Regions from separate parts of the Salinicola sp. V024 genome, predicted to be linked through region 4. Evidence: predicted binding sites of a transcription regulator. Region 4 holds the regulator's gene; each other region holds the start of a gene.
What was found. The regulator LexA, encoded in region 4, represses DNA repair genes until DNA is damaged. The targets are predictions, from matches to a motif close to TACTGTNTANNTANACAGTA.
Positions count from the first base shown of each region.

Region 1: a site for LexA is predicted at 1,654-1,673, ahead of ACUN9V_RS04995 (LexA family protein). Genes of this name have one in related genera too.
Region 2: a site for LexA is predicted at 969-988, ahead of imuA (translesion DNA synthesis-associated protein ImuA). Genes of this name have one in related genera too.
Region 3: a site for LexA is predicted at 1,384-1,403, ahead of recN (DNA repair protein RecN). Genes of this name have one in related genera too.

Region 1 is NZ_JBQXYB010000002.1:344,129-347,320, reverse strand. Features, by position in the region: gene ACUN9V_RS05010 (endonuclease) at 1-233, shown strand, start outside; gene ACUN9V_RS05005 (hypothetical protein) at 270-1,181, shown strand; gene ACUN9V_RS05000 (hypothetical protein) at 1,182-1,532, opposite strand; gene ACUN9V_RS04995 (LexA family protein) at 1,697-2,140, shown strand; gene ACUN9V_RS04990 (Y-family DNA polymerase) at 2,137-3,192, shown strand, end outside.
Region 2 is NZ_JBQXYB010000012.1:59,319-62,510, forward strand. Features, by position in the region: gene hexR (transcriptional regulator HexR) at 59-916, shown strand; gene imuA (translesion DNA synthesis-associated protein ImuA) at 1,110-1,721, shown strand; gene ACUN9V_RS15770 (Y-family DNA polymerase) at 1,675-3,192, shown strand, end outside.
Region 3 is NZ_JBQXYB010000008.1:144,726-147,917, reverse strand. Features, by position in the region: gene recN (DNA repair protein RecN) at 1-1,303, opposite strand, end outside; gene grpE (nucleotide exchange factor GrpE) at 1,555-2,187, shown strand; gene dnaK (molecular chaperone DnaK) at 2,340-3,192, shown strand, end outside.
Region 4 is NZ_JBQXYB010000005.1:168,736-171,927, reverse strand. Features, by position in the region: gene nagZ (beta-N-acetylhexosaminidase) at 1-158, opposite strand, end outside; gene ACUN9V_RS10125 (TetR/AcrR family transcriptional regulator) at 337-1,005, opposite strand; gene lexA (transcriptional repressor LexA) at 1,353-2,000, shown strand; gene dinB (DNA polymerase IV) at 2,019-3,089, shown strand; gene purU (formyltetrahydrofolate deformylase) at 3,180-3,192, opposite strand, start outside.

The DNA.
Region 1 (3,192 bases), on a different contig from region 4:
GCAGCGGCAACCCTTATGTCGACGAGACGGCGCCGACGATCCGACAGGTGGCCGAGTCCCCGCGCCCGGAGCCACTTCAGTCAGCGAACGACGACGGTTTCAGCTGCACGACGCGCAAGACCTGCGGGCAGATGCGGTCCTGCGCCGAGGCGCGGTTTCACCTTGAGCAGTGCGGCAATGGTAGGCTGGACGGCGACAACGACGGCACGCCGTGCGAGTCTCTGTGTCGTTGAATCATTCAAAAAACGGTAATTGACGAGCTAGTCGATATGACGATTCAGATTCGGAATGCGCACTATATAAAATTAGGCTCGGGCGGCAGTTGGGAACGCGAGGCCATTGCCGAAGGTGTTCTGCTATTTGGGTATCACCAGACTCCCATGGAGATGTGCGAACGGGGAGACTGGGATGCAGTGAAGCAACTGTGGCTTGAGCGGCGGAAAGGTAGCGCTGGAGCAGCCACGCGAGACACGCAGCAGATAAGGACTTTTCACGAGTCGACTGCAGAGGACGTTTTCATCACGATCCATGACAGCTGTCTCTATTGGTGCCGCCCAACGGGAGCCGTTTGGCGTTTGGACGATGATAGACGTTGCCGCAAGACTTTGGACGGCTGGCATCGCCATTCGATTACGGGCACGCAGCTCTCGACGGATCAGCTTTCGGGCCGGCTACTGCGGGTGCAAGGGTTCAGAGGGACCATTTGTCAGGTCGGCCCCAAGGCGTATTTAGAGCGCAAGATCAACGGGATAGAATCACCCGACGTCTTAGCGGCTCGGCAAGCCGAGGAGGCGCTAGTTGCCGCCAATATCGCTCTGATGAAGCAACTGACATGGCAGGATTTCGAGCTATTAGTCGATCTCGTGTTCGCCGCCAGTGGATGGCGTCGCGTGGGTGTCATGGGCAAGACGCAGAAGCACGTCGATCTCGAGCTGCTACTTCCCACGACTCAAGAACGAGGCTTCGTGCAGGTCAAAGCTTCGACTAACCAGCAACAGTTCTTGGAATACTGGGAAACCCACGAGTTGAGCCAGACATTTCACAAGATGTTCTTCGTCTGGCATACGGGAAAGGTGGTGAAGCCTGAAGGCTGCGATGCACATCTGATTGGCCCCAACGATCTAGCCCGGATGGTAGTCGACGCGGGGCTGTCTTCTTGGCTCCGCGATAAGGCCTCCTAATCACACCACATACCGCCGCGCCTGGCTGACCACCACGCCCAACAGCATCTCGTCGTGAGCAAAGAGCGACTCCCGGCCGTGCAGCGGTATCAACCGCACGCGGCCGCCGATTCGCCAGGCTCTCGCCAGCAGATGCTCGCCTTCCACCTTGGCGATCGTCAGATCCTCATTGCCGATCATCCGGTCTTCGTCCGCGATCAGCACATCGCCCTCGATCAGCGGGCCGTCGAAGCCAGCACCCGCCTTCAGCTCAACCGCGAAACAGCTCGCCGGCCAGCTTCCCAGGTCATAGCCAATCAACGCCGGATGCCCCAGCCCCATCATCAGCGGTCCCAGATATTGCACCTGCATGACGTCCCCACGTATGCAAAATTTTCATTATCGGCCCAAGCCGCGCCGTGGCCGGTCTCGTTCCGTTTTCGTCCACCGGGCTACCAAAGAATCATTTGCCCGGCGCTCGCTTTTCAATAAATACTGTATACCCATACAGCATTTCAAAGGAAGGCGAATGCACCATGTCCAACGTCAAACTGCTCGGCACCCTGCGGCCGGATTCACCCCGTCTTGAGATTCCCTGCCCCGACGTACTCGCCCGCTGCGGCATCGCCGGGTTCGCCAGCCCCGCGGAGGACTATGCCGGCCGGTCGTTCGATCTCAACGAGCGCTATATCAAGCACAAGGCCGCGACCTTCCTGTTCCAGGCCGTGGGCGACTCGATGGAGGAATACCGCATCCAGGAAGGCGATTACCTGATCGTCGATCGCTCCGTCACCGCCCGCGCCGGTCACATCGTGCTGGCGTTGGTGGAAGGCGAATTCATGGTCAAGAAGTGGATCGAGCGCGGCCAATGGCAACTGCTCTGCTCCGGCGGCAACCGTTACCCACCGATTCCCCTCAACGGCGTCGAGTCGCAGATCTGGGGCGTCGTGCGCTCGAACCACATCGAGTTCCCGGTATGATCGCGATCGTCGACTGCAACTCGTTCTACGTCAGCTGTGAACGGCTGTTCCAGCCTCACCTGAACGGCAAGCCCGTCGGCGTCATGAGCAACAACGACGGCTGCGTCATCGCGCTCAGCAACGAGCTGAAAGCGCTCGGCGTCAAGATGGGCACCCCGGCCCACTATCTGAAGGAACAGGTCGCCCGCGGCGAGATCACCCTGTTCTCGAGCAACTACGAGCTCTACGGCGATATCAGTAGCCGAGTCCAGGCGGTGCTCGAAGAATTCAGCGCCGGCATCGACCCGTATTCGATCGATGAATGTTGGGTCGACTTCTCTGGATTTGCCCCCGGCCAGCTCGAAGAGCACGCTCGGGAACTCCGGCGCCAGGTGAAGCAGTACACCGGCATACCCGTCTCGATCGGCGTCGCCCCCACCCGCACGCTGGCCAAGGTGGCCAACCGCGCCTCGAAGAAGATCGAAGGCTTCGGCGGCGTCTGCGTGCTCTACCCCGATAGCTCCCAAACCAAAGGCCTGTTGCAGCGTTTCGAATTGGGCGACGTCTGGGGCGTCGGCCGCCGCCTCGCCGAGAAGCTCAGCGGTATGGGTATCCGCAATGCCTGGGATCTCCGCTGCCAGAACGCCAAGGAGATCCGCCGCCGCTTCTCGGTCACGCTCGAGCGCACCGTGCTCGAGCTGCAGGAAACCCCCGCCATCGAGATGATCGGCATGGACTTCGCGCGCGAGCGCATCATGACCAGCCGCAGCTTCGGCCGGCTCACCAATGACAAGGGCGAGATCCGCGAGGCGATCCGGCAGCACGCCCAGCGCAGCGCCGAGAAACTGCGCAAGCAAGGCTCGCTCTGCCGCGCCGTGCTCGTCTTCCTGCGCACCAACCCGCACCGGCAGGATCTCGCCCAGCACAACCCCAGCATGATCATCGAACTGGACAACCCCACCGACGACGGCCGCACCATCGTCGGCGCCGCCATTCAGGTACTCGAACGCCTGCACGCGCCGAACAAGCGCTACATGAAAGGCGGCGTAATGTTGATGGAGATCTGCGACCGC
Region 2 (3,192 bases), on a different contig from region 4:
ACTTACATCGAAACCCGAAGAGGCAAGTCCGCCTGATGTCGCCACCCGAGAGCCAGCCATGAGCCGTTCGCTGTTCGATGAATTGCGCGTGCACATGGATCGCCTGCGCCGCTCCGAGCAGAAGGTGGCGCGCTTCGTGCTGCGCAACCCCGAAGAGGTGATCCTGATGCGGATCACCGATCTGGCCAGCGAGGCGCAGGTCAGCGAGCCGACGGTGGTGCGTTTCTGTCGTGCCATGGGCATGGCCGGGTTCCAGGAGTTCAAGCTCAAGCTGGCGCAGATGATGGCCAAGGGCAGCCAGTACGCCCAGTTCACCATGAACGACGGCGACAGCGTGGCCGAGTTCTCCCACGGTATCTTCGACAGCACCATCGAGACGCTCGAACAGGTCCGCGATCACCTGGACAACGAGGCGCTGGGCCGCGCGATTGCGGCGCTGGCGGTGGCCAATCGGGTCGAGTTCTACGGTTACGGCGCCTCGGGCATCGTCGCCGCCGATGCCCAGCACAAGTTCTTCCGGCTGCAGATCCAGACCTCGGCCTACTCCGATCCGCATTTGCAGGCGATGTCCGCCGCGACCCTGAAAGCAGGCGACGTGGTGGTGGCGATCTCCCAGACCGGCCGCACCCGGGCGCTGATCGCCAGCGCCAGGACGGCGGTCAAGGCCGGGGCGACCGTGATCGGCCTGTGCCCCAGCGATTCGCCGCTGGCCCGCGAGGTGACGTTGACATTGCCGGTCGACGTGCAGGAAGACACCGAAGTCTACATTCCCATGACCTCGCGTATTGCCCATCTGTTGACCATCGACGTGCTCGCCGTCGGCGTGGCCAAGAATCGTGGCCCGCAGATCAGCGATCAGCTCAAGGCGATCAAACGCAGCCTGGGGTCGCTGAGGGTCTCCAACAACGTGTCATGACGGCTTCGTGACCGGAAAACGTCGCCTACGGGCGACGTTTTTGTGTCTCGATTACTGTATATATAGACAGTAATCGTGTTCTGAGTGACACTGTCGGCAACGTTTCAACCGTCTCGGCCACCCTTATGTCGTCACTCGCTTCTCGCCGTTTCCGATGGATATTGCTGCCGCTGCCCGGTACGGGGGCCGGCCGATGAGCAGCCTGGAATCCCTGCTCGACAGCCGTCAGGTCTGGCGTGCCCAGGCGGGCGGCGTCAGCGACGGTGGTGAAGCGATTGCCAGCGGGCACGCCGAGCTCGACGCGCTATTGCCGGGTGGCGGCTGGCCGTCGGCCGCCATCAGCGAGCTGCTGTCGTCGGGGGCCGGCAACGGTGAGCTCGCCCTGCTGTGGCCGCTGCTTTCGCGGATGACCCGCGAGGGCCGGCCAGTGGTGCTGGTATCGCCACCGGGCGTGCCGTATCCGGCGGCATGGCGGCAGGCGGGCGTGGCGCTCGAACAGTGTCACTGGCTGGATGTGCAGGGGCGCGAGGCGCTGTGGGCGACGGAGCAGTGTCTTCGTGCCGGCTGTTGCGCAGTCGTCGTCGCCTGGCTGCCGCAGGCCGATAGCCGTCTCATGCGCCGGTTGCAGGTAGCGGCGACGAGCGGGAATACGCTGGCGTTCGTTCACCGGCCGCTGGCGAAAGTGTCCGAAGCCTCCCCGGCGCCGCTGCGAATACGACTGCACCGGCATGCCGAGCTGGAGATCCTCAAGTGTCGCGGTGGCTTTGCCCCTGCGCGGCGAATCGCCTTCGGCGCCGGAGCGTGACGCCATGCGCTGGGTCTGCCTGCTGTTTCCGCGCCTGGCCCTGGAGGGGGCGCTGCGCCGCCGTCCCGACCCCGAGGCGCCGTTCGCGCTGATCGACGGGCCGATACAGCGTCAATGCATTCGCGCTGCCAATCGCGCCGCGCGTGAGCAGGGCGTCAAGCCCGGCCAGGCGCTGGGCTTCGCCGAAGCGCTCTTCAATGCACCCGAACATGTGCAGGTTAATGCGCCGCTTTCCAAGGCGCCCGGACACGTGCAGATTAATGCGCCCGGACACGCGCACTTCAACGCGCCCGATGCCTCGCCAGATAGGGGTTCTCGATCCGGTTCGAGTCAGCGGCTCGAGACGGCACTCTTCGATGTCGACTCGGTGGAGCGCTGGCGCCGACGGCTGGCGACCTGGGCCTACGGTTTCAGCGCTCAGGTCAGCCTTCACTACCCGCATGCGCTGGTGTTCGAAGTCGCCAGCAGTCTCGATCTGCTGGGCCCGTGGCCGCGTCTGGAGGCGCGACTGCGGGCGGAACTCACCGCACTCGGTTTTTCGCATCGGCTGGTGATCGCCCCCAACCCGGCGGCGGCGCGAGTCCTGGTCAATGTCCACGACGGGCTGGCGGTGGACGACACCGGGCTGGAGTCGGCGCTGGCAACGCTGCGTCTCGACCGCGCCGGGCTGGCGAGCATCGATGCCGATCGTGACATCCTGCAGACCCTGAATCGCAGCGGGTTTCAGCGGCTGGGCGAGCTGTTCGCCCTGCCGCGCAACGCCCTGGCCCGACGTTTCGGTGGCGGTCTGATGCGCCACCTGGCCGAACTGCGCGGGGAGTGGCCACTGGCGCTGGATTATCATCGCCCGACGCCGCGGTTTTCCCGCACCTTCGAATTCGACCAGCCGGTACATGCCATCGCCGGTCTGGCCTTTCCGCTCAAGCGGCTGTTGCAGGAGCTGGGCGTGTTTCTGATGGGTCAGGATGCGGGGGTCGAGCGGTTCCGGCTGACGTTCGAGCTGGAAGATGGCCCGCCGCAGACCGTCGAGATCGGTCTGTTGGCGGTACAGCGCGACCCCGACACGTTGCTCGAGCTGACCCGCGCCCATCTGGAGCGCGTGCGTCTCGCCGGCCCGGTGACGACCTTGACGCTTTTCGCGCCTCAGCTGGCGGCCTATGCGCCGATTCGGCGCGAACTGCTGGAGGGCCCGGCGCGCCAGGCCCAGGCCTGGGCGGCGCTGCATCAGCGTCTGGTCGCGCGGCTGGGGGCGCCTGTGCTCAAGCCGCTGGTCGAACATCGCGAGCATCGCCCGGAAAAGGCGGTGCTGAACGGCGCCGGGCCACGGGCGCGTGACGCCAGTGCCGGCCCGCCGCGCCCCGGCTGGCTGGCCAGCGTGCCGCAGCGCTGCGATGGCGACGTGGTGCAGCTGCTGGCGGGGCCGGAGCGGATCGAAAGCGGCTGGTGGGACGGCGACGACATTAGGCGCGAC
Region 3 (3,192 bases), on a different contig from region 4:
ACAGTTCGCCGCCGGAGGCCACCTTGGTCAGCGGCTTCGGCGGCTGGCCCGGGTTGGCGCTGATCTGCAGGCTGACCCGATCCATACCGTGAGGCTGCGGCGTTTCCTGCGGCGTGACGTCGACCGCGAAACGCGCCTTGTCCATGCCCAGAAAGGCCAGCTGTTCCTGAACCTGCTGAGCGAAGACGGTGGCCGTGCGTTGACGCGTGTCGCTGATGCGCTTGGCAGCGTCGCGGTATTGCTGGCGTAGTTCGTCCAGGCGCGCGCGCATCGACTCCAGGTCGTCATCGCCGCTGTCGAGCATGGCCAGTTCGTCGGTCAGTTGACGGTGGAGACCGGCCAGTTCTTCCGGCATGACGTGATGCTTACGTGCGACGCGATGAATTTCGCTGAGTCGTTCATCGACCCAGGCGAGGCGCTGCGGGTCGAGCTCGGTGGACTCCACGTAGTGATGAAGCTCCCGGGCGGCTTCCTCGAGCTGGATCTGCGCCTCGTTCAGCATGCCCAGCGCTTCCGCCAGGCTGCCGCGGTCGCTACCGGGTACGCGACCAAGCCGGGTGGTCGCCTGCAATAACAGCGTCAGCGCACCGTTCTCGTCATGATCGCAGCTGTCGGCGGCGAACTGCGCTTCCTGCAGGCTTTCCTCGACATGGGCCAGCGTCTCCTGTTCCTGTTCGAGGCTTTCCAGCTCGTCCGGCTGCAGATCGAGCTGATCCAGCTCCTCCACCTGATAGCGCAGTAGCTGACGCTTGGCCTGGCGCTCTTCATCGTTTTCGCTGCGCTCGCGGTACTGTCGGCGCAGCGTGTGCCACTGGCGATGCAGATCGCCCAGCTCGGCCACCGCCTGATGATGGCCGGCGGCATCATCGAGCAGACGGCGGTGGGTTTCCTCGTTGAGCAGAGCCTGGTGGGCGTGCTGGCTATGCACATCGATCAGGCACTCGCCGAGCTCGCGCAGGTCCGCAATGGTGCAGGGCTGGCCGTTGATCCACGCCTTGGAGCGCCCGCTGGCGGTAACGACGCGACGAAGCAGGCAGTCGTCCGTGGGGAGCTCGCGGGCGCTCAGCCAGCTCTTGGCTTCTTCCCGCTCGGCGATGTCGAAACGTGCGCTCAGGTCGGCGCGTTCGGCGCCGTGGCGAACGCCGCCGGCGTCGGCGCGCTCGCCCAGGCAGAGCCCCAGCGCACCCAGCAGGATCGACTTGCCGGCACCGGTCTCGCCGGTGATGGCCGTCATGCCGGCGTGAAACTCCAGATCCAGCGTGTCGACGATAGCGAAGTCACGAATGGCGAGTTGGATCAGCATGCTGCCTCCCGGTGTCGATGGCGGCCAGTCGAAATCTGGTGAACGAGCGAGGTCTGTTGACTGACGGTCAAGTGTTGTCGATCTGTTCGTTTATACAGTAGTCAAAATTCGCCTTCAATGAATGTCTTGACGGTCGAGAGGTATTGGCGCTTGAGATCTGAATCGATAGCCCCATATAGGCAGACAGCTCCGACGCTTGTCGAAATCACGTTTTTCGAATAACTGTCACAACACCTTGCCAGGAGAGATTCATGGCTAGAGATCCGCAGAACCCCGTAGACGAAGAACTCGAGCGCGCCGAGCGCGACGCTGAACCCCAGCATCAGTCCACCAACGACGCATTGGATGGCGATCTGGAGCAGTTCGCGGAATCGATAGAACACGAGGCGGGCGACACGGAAGGCGAGGCCAATCCCGAAGCCGAGGTTCTGGCTGCCCGGGTCGAGGAGCTCGAGCAGGAGCTGGCGGAGGCCAAGGACCAGTCGATGCGGGCCGCCGCCGATGCGCAGAACGCACGCCGCCGCGCCGAGCAAGACGCCGACAAGGCCAAGAAGTTTGCGCTCGAAAAGTTCGTCAAGGAGCTGCTTCCGGTCGTCGACAGCCTGGAGAAAGGCCTGGAAAGCATGCAGGAGGTCGACAACACGCACCGAGAAGGCGTGTCGATGACCCTCAAGATGCAGCTCGATGCGCTGAGCAAATTCGGTGTCGAGCAGATCGATCCGCAGGGTGAGCCTTTCGATCCGCAGTTTCACGAAGCGATGACCATGGTGCCCAACCCCGAGCTGGAGCCCAACACCGTGATGGATGTGATGCAGAAAGGCTACACCCTGAACGGCCGCCTGGTGCGTCCGGCCATGGTCGTGGTCAGCAAGGCGGCGAACTAGCGGCTAGGGGGGCGAGTGTGCCCGGCGATGCGTTTGAATCGTCGACGGGACTTGAAAGGCGCCGACCAGCCCCCACATAGCAGTCAAACGCGCAGCAAGCGCCGTCATCAAAACGAATTGAGTCGTCAACGAATAGTTAGAGGTGAGGAATTATGGGACGCATCATTGGCATTGACCTGGGTACGACCAACTCCTGTGTTGCCGTACTGGATGGTGACAAGACCCGAGTGATCGAAAACGCCGAAGGCGGCCGCACGACGCCTTCCATCATCGCTTACACCGACGACGGCGAAACGCTGGTCGGTCAGGCGGCCAAGCGTCAGGCGGTCACCAACCCGCACAACACGCTTTACGCCATCAAGCGTCTGGTCGGTCGCAAGTTCAAGGACGACGTCGTTCAGAAAGACATCAAGATGGTGCCTTACGAGATCGTCGAAGCCGACAACGGCGACGCCTGGGTCAAGGTCAACGACAACAAGCTGGCGCCGCCGCAGGTCAGCGCCGAAGTGCTGAAGAAGATGAAGAAGACCGCCGAAGACTATCTCGGCGAAGAAGTGACCGAAGCGGTCATCACCGTGCCGGCCTACTTCAACGATTCTCAGCGCCAGGCCACCAAGGACGCGGGCCGCATCGCCGGTCTCGAGGTCAAGCGCATCATCAACGAGCCGACCGCAGCCGCACTGGCCTACGGCATGGATCGTTCCACCGGTGATCGCACTATCGCGGTCTACGATCTGGGTGGCGGTACGTTCGATATCTCGATCATCGAAGTCGCCGACGTCGATGGCGAGAAGCAGTTCGAAGTGCTCGCCACCAACGGCGACACCTTCCTGGGGGGCGAAGATTTCGATCTCAAGCTGATCGACTATCTCGTTCAGCAGTTCAAAAGCGATTCAGGCATCGATCTGTCCGGCGACAGCCTCGCCATGCAGCGCCTGAAGGAAGCCGCCGAGAAAGCCAAGATCGAGCTCTCTTCCGCGCAGCAGACCGAAGTCAACCTGCCGT
Region 4 (3,192 bases):
ATCTGGCCGATCAGCGCCTGGGTGGTGGCGACATCCGGCGTATTTCTGGCAAACAGCAAGACGCCACCGACCTCCGGGCGGGAGATCAACTGGCGCTCCTCATCACGCAGCCGCGTGCCTTCCACATCCAGCATGACCGGACCGAGAGGTTGAGTCATAGCAAACACCTGAGACCATTGAGCGCCCGATTCTAGACGACACCGAAGACGCATGACAGAGGCAGCGTGACGCAAGGCTATCCGGACACGCGATTCCGACGTCCTGTTCTGACGCCCTGTTTCGACGCCCTGTTCTGGCGCCCTATGGCATCCGCCTTGTGGCGTCGGTTCTATCGCTTCAATCGGCCAGCGGTGCGTGCGCCTCCAGCGCAGCGGGGAGCGGCGCCTGCATGCCGGCAACCACCACCGGGCGCAGATGCCGGATTAGCTCGCGTACCGTCATATGATCCTGATATTCGTTGTCGGCGATATCGCGCAGCGCATCCAGGCCGGAGAGCGTGAATACCACCGTGCCCAGCATGAAATGCAGCCGCCAGAATCGCTCGACGTCCGGTAAATCCGGCGTTGCCAGGCGCAGGCACTCGACGAAGCGATGAAAGGTTTCGCCGTAGTGCTCCTGAATATAACGCCGCAGATGCCCCTGAGCCTGGGTATAGGCGAGCCCGAGCAGCTTCATGAATATCTTGAGGCTATTGCGCTCGGCGGGCACCTCCAGAACGCTGGTGGCGAGCTGCTCGAGCAGGACCTCGAGCGGGATCTGCTTACCTCGATAGCGGGACTCCAGTTCATCGAGCGCCGTATTGAGACGCGCCGCGAACGGATCGAGGTAGCGGGCGAATACCGCCTGGATCAGCGACTTCTTGGATCCGAAATGGTAGTTCACCGCAGCCAGGTTCACCTTGGCCCGGGTAGTGATGTTGCGCAGCGAGGTTTCTGCGAAACCCTTCTCGGCGAACAGGATCTCCGCCGTATCGAGAATGCGAGTAACGGTATCGGGTGGAGCCATCTCATACCTCGCGCCTGAGAACAACGACTTAGAACGGTCATGATTCTAATCATTCGGGGACAGCCCGCACAATCAGGCATTCGGCCAGCCCATCGCCAGGTCCAGTCTGGAGCGATAAAGCCCCTTCCCTCATCGAAGATGACTGGATACAATTCCAGGCTGTATACATGAACACGCCTGGTCGCATGCCAGGTTCGAAACGCCTGGCGATTCAACAGGCCAGTACATGCCTGGCAATTCGACAGGCCCGCACATGCCTGGCAATTCGACAGGCCCGCACATGCCTGGCAATTCAACAGGCCCGCACACGCCTGACTGACATAGCGACACGGGCAAGGGAGAGACCGATGGCGAGACCCCTCACCGCACGGCAGCAGAATGTCTATGACTTTATCGTCAAGACAATGAGCGAATTCGGTTACCCACCGACGCGCGCCGAAATCGCCCGCGCACTGGGATTTCGGTCCCCCAATGCCGCGGAAGAGCATCTGCGCGCACTGGATCGCAAAGGCGTGATTCGGATGATCCCGGGCACTTCCCGCGGCATTCGTCTGCCGGCGAGTGCCGTCGAGCCCGAACCGGAGGAGGCTTCCCCCCTCGGCCTGCCGATCATCGGGAGCGTAGCCGCCGGTAGCCCGATGCTCGCCACCGAACATATCGATCGCTACTGCCCGCTACCGGCTGACTATTTCTCGCCGAGCGCGGACTATCTGCTGAGAGTTCGCGGTCTCTCCATGAAAGACGCCGGTATTTTCGATGGCGACCTGCTCGCCGTTCACCGTACTCAGCAGATTCGCAATGGCCAGATCGTCGTCGCAAGGCTCGAGGACGATGTCACCGTCAAACGCTTCCAGCGTGAAGGGCGCCGCGTCACGCTGCTCGCCGAGAATCCCGACTTCGAACCGATCGTGATCGACCTCGAGCATCAGCATCTCGAAATCGAAGGGCTTGGCGTCGGCGTCATCCGTGGCGGCAACGGCGCCGGCCTGCATTGATCGTGCTCTTCTAGCGACATGCGCAAGATTCTGCACGCCGACTGCGACTGTTTCTACGCCGCTGTCGAAATGCGCGACGATCCCGCGCTGAAGGAAGTCCCTCTGGCGATCGGCGGCAGCGCCGATCGTCGTGGTGTTGTGGCGACCTGCAACTATCCCGCTCGACACTACGGCGTGCATTCGGCCATGCCCACGGCCAGAGCATTGCGACTCTGCCCTCAGCTGAAAATTCTGCCGCCAGACTTCAACAAGTACCGAGATGTCTCCCAACAGATTCAGGCCATCTTCCATGAACTGACACCGTGGGTCGAACCGCTGTCTCTCGACGAGGCCTACCTCGACGTCACCGAGGTCACCCGATTTCAAGGCAGTGCTACCTGGATGGCCCAGTGGCTGAAGCAGGAAGCGTTGGAGAGAACCGGCATCGTGATCTCGGTCGGAGTCGCGCCCAACAAGTTTCTTGCCAAGATAGCCAGCGACTGGGACAAACCCGACGGCCTGTTCGTGATTCCCCCCGAGCAGACGGAGTCCTTCATCACCGACCTGCCGGTCAAGAAACTCCACGGCGTCGGGCCGGCCACCGCCGCCAAGCTCGACTCGCTGGGCATCGCCAACTGCGCCGATTTACGCGCCCAGCCGCTGGACCGATTACTCGATCAGTTCGGCAAGTTCGGGCAGCGCCTTCACGAACTGGCCCAAGGTATCGACGAGCGACCGGTCAATGTCTCCCGCGAACGCAAGTCGGTCAGCGTGGAAACCACCTATGATCGCGATCTACCGGCGCTGGCCAGTTGCCATCAGGCGCTGATACCGCTGATCGAGAAACTGCACGAACGGCTGGCGAGGCACGGCGATCCCGCCATCAACAAGCAGTTCATCAAGGTACGTTTCAACGACTTCGCCAGCACCACCCAGGAAACCGGCGCCAGCGGGATTATCGACGCGCGATTTCACGAGCTGCTCGAGAGCGCCTGGCATCGCGGGGAACGGCCGGTCAGACTGTTGGGCGTCGGCGTGCGCCTGCTTCCGGAGCAGGATCAACGTCAGCTGACGCTGTTCGAGGACATCGACCCGACGGACGCGGTCTGAGCGTTATCGCCTCGCGTCTCTCGCTGCCACCTCGCAGCCCGCCGTCGCTCGTCTCCTCGCGTCGGGCGACCGTTCTCGGCGCTAGCGGCGTCAGGAAAAAACC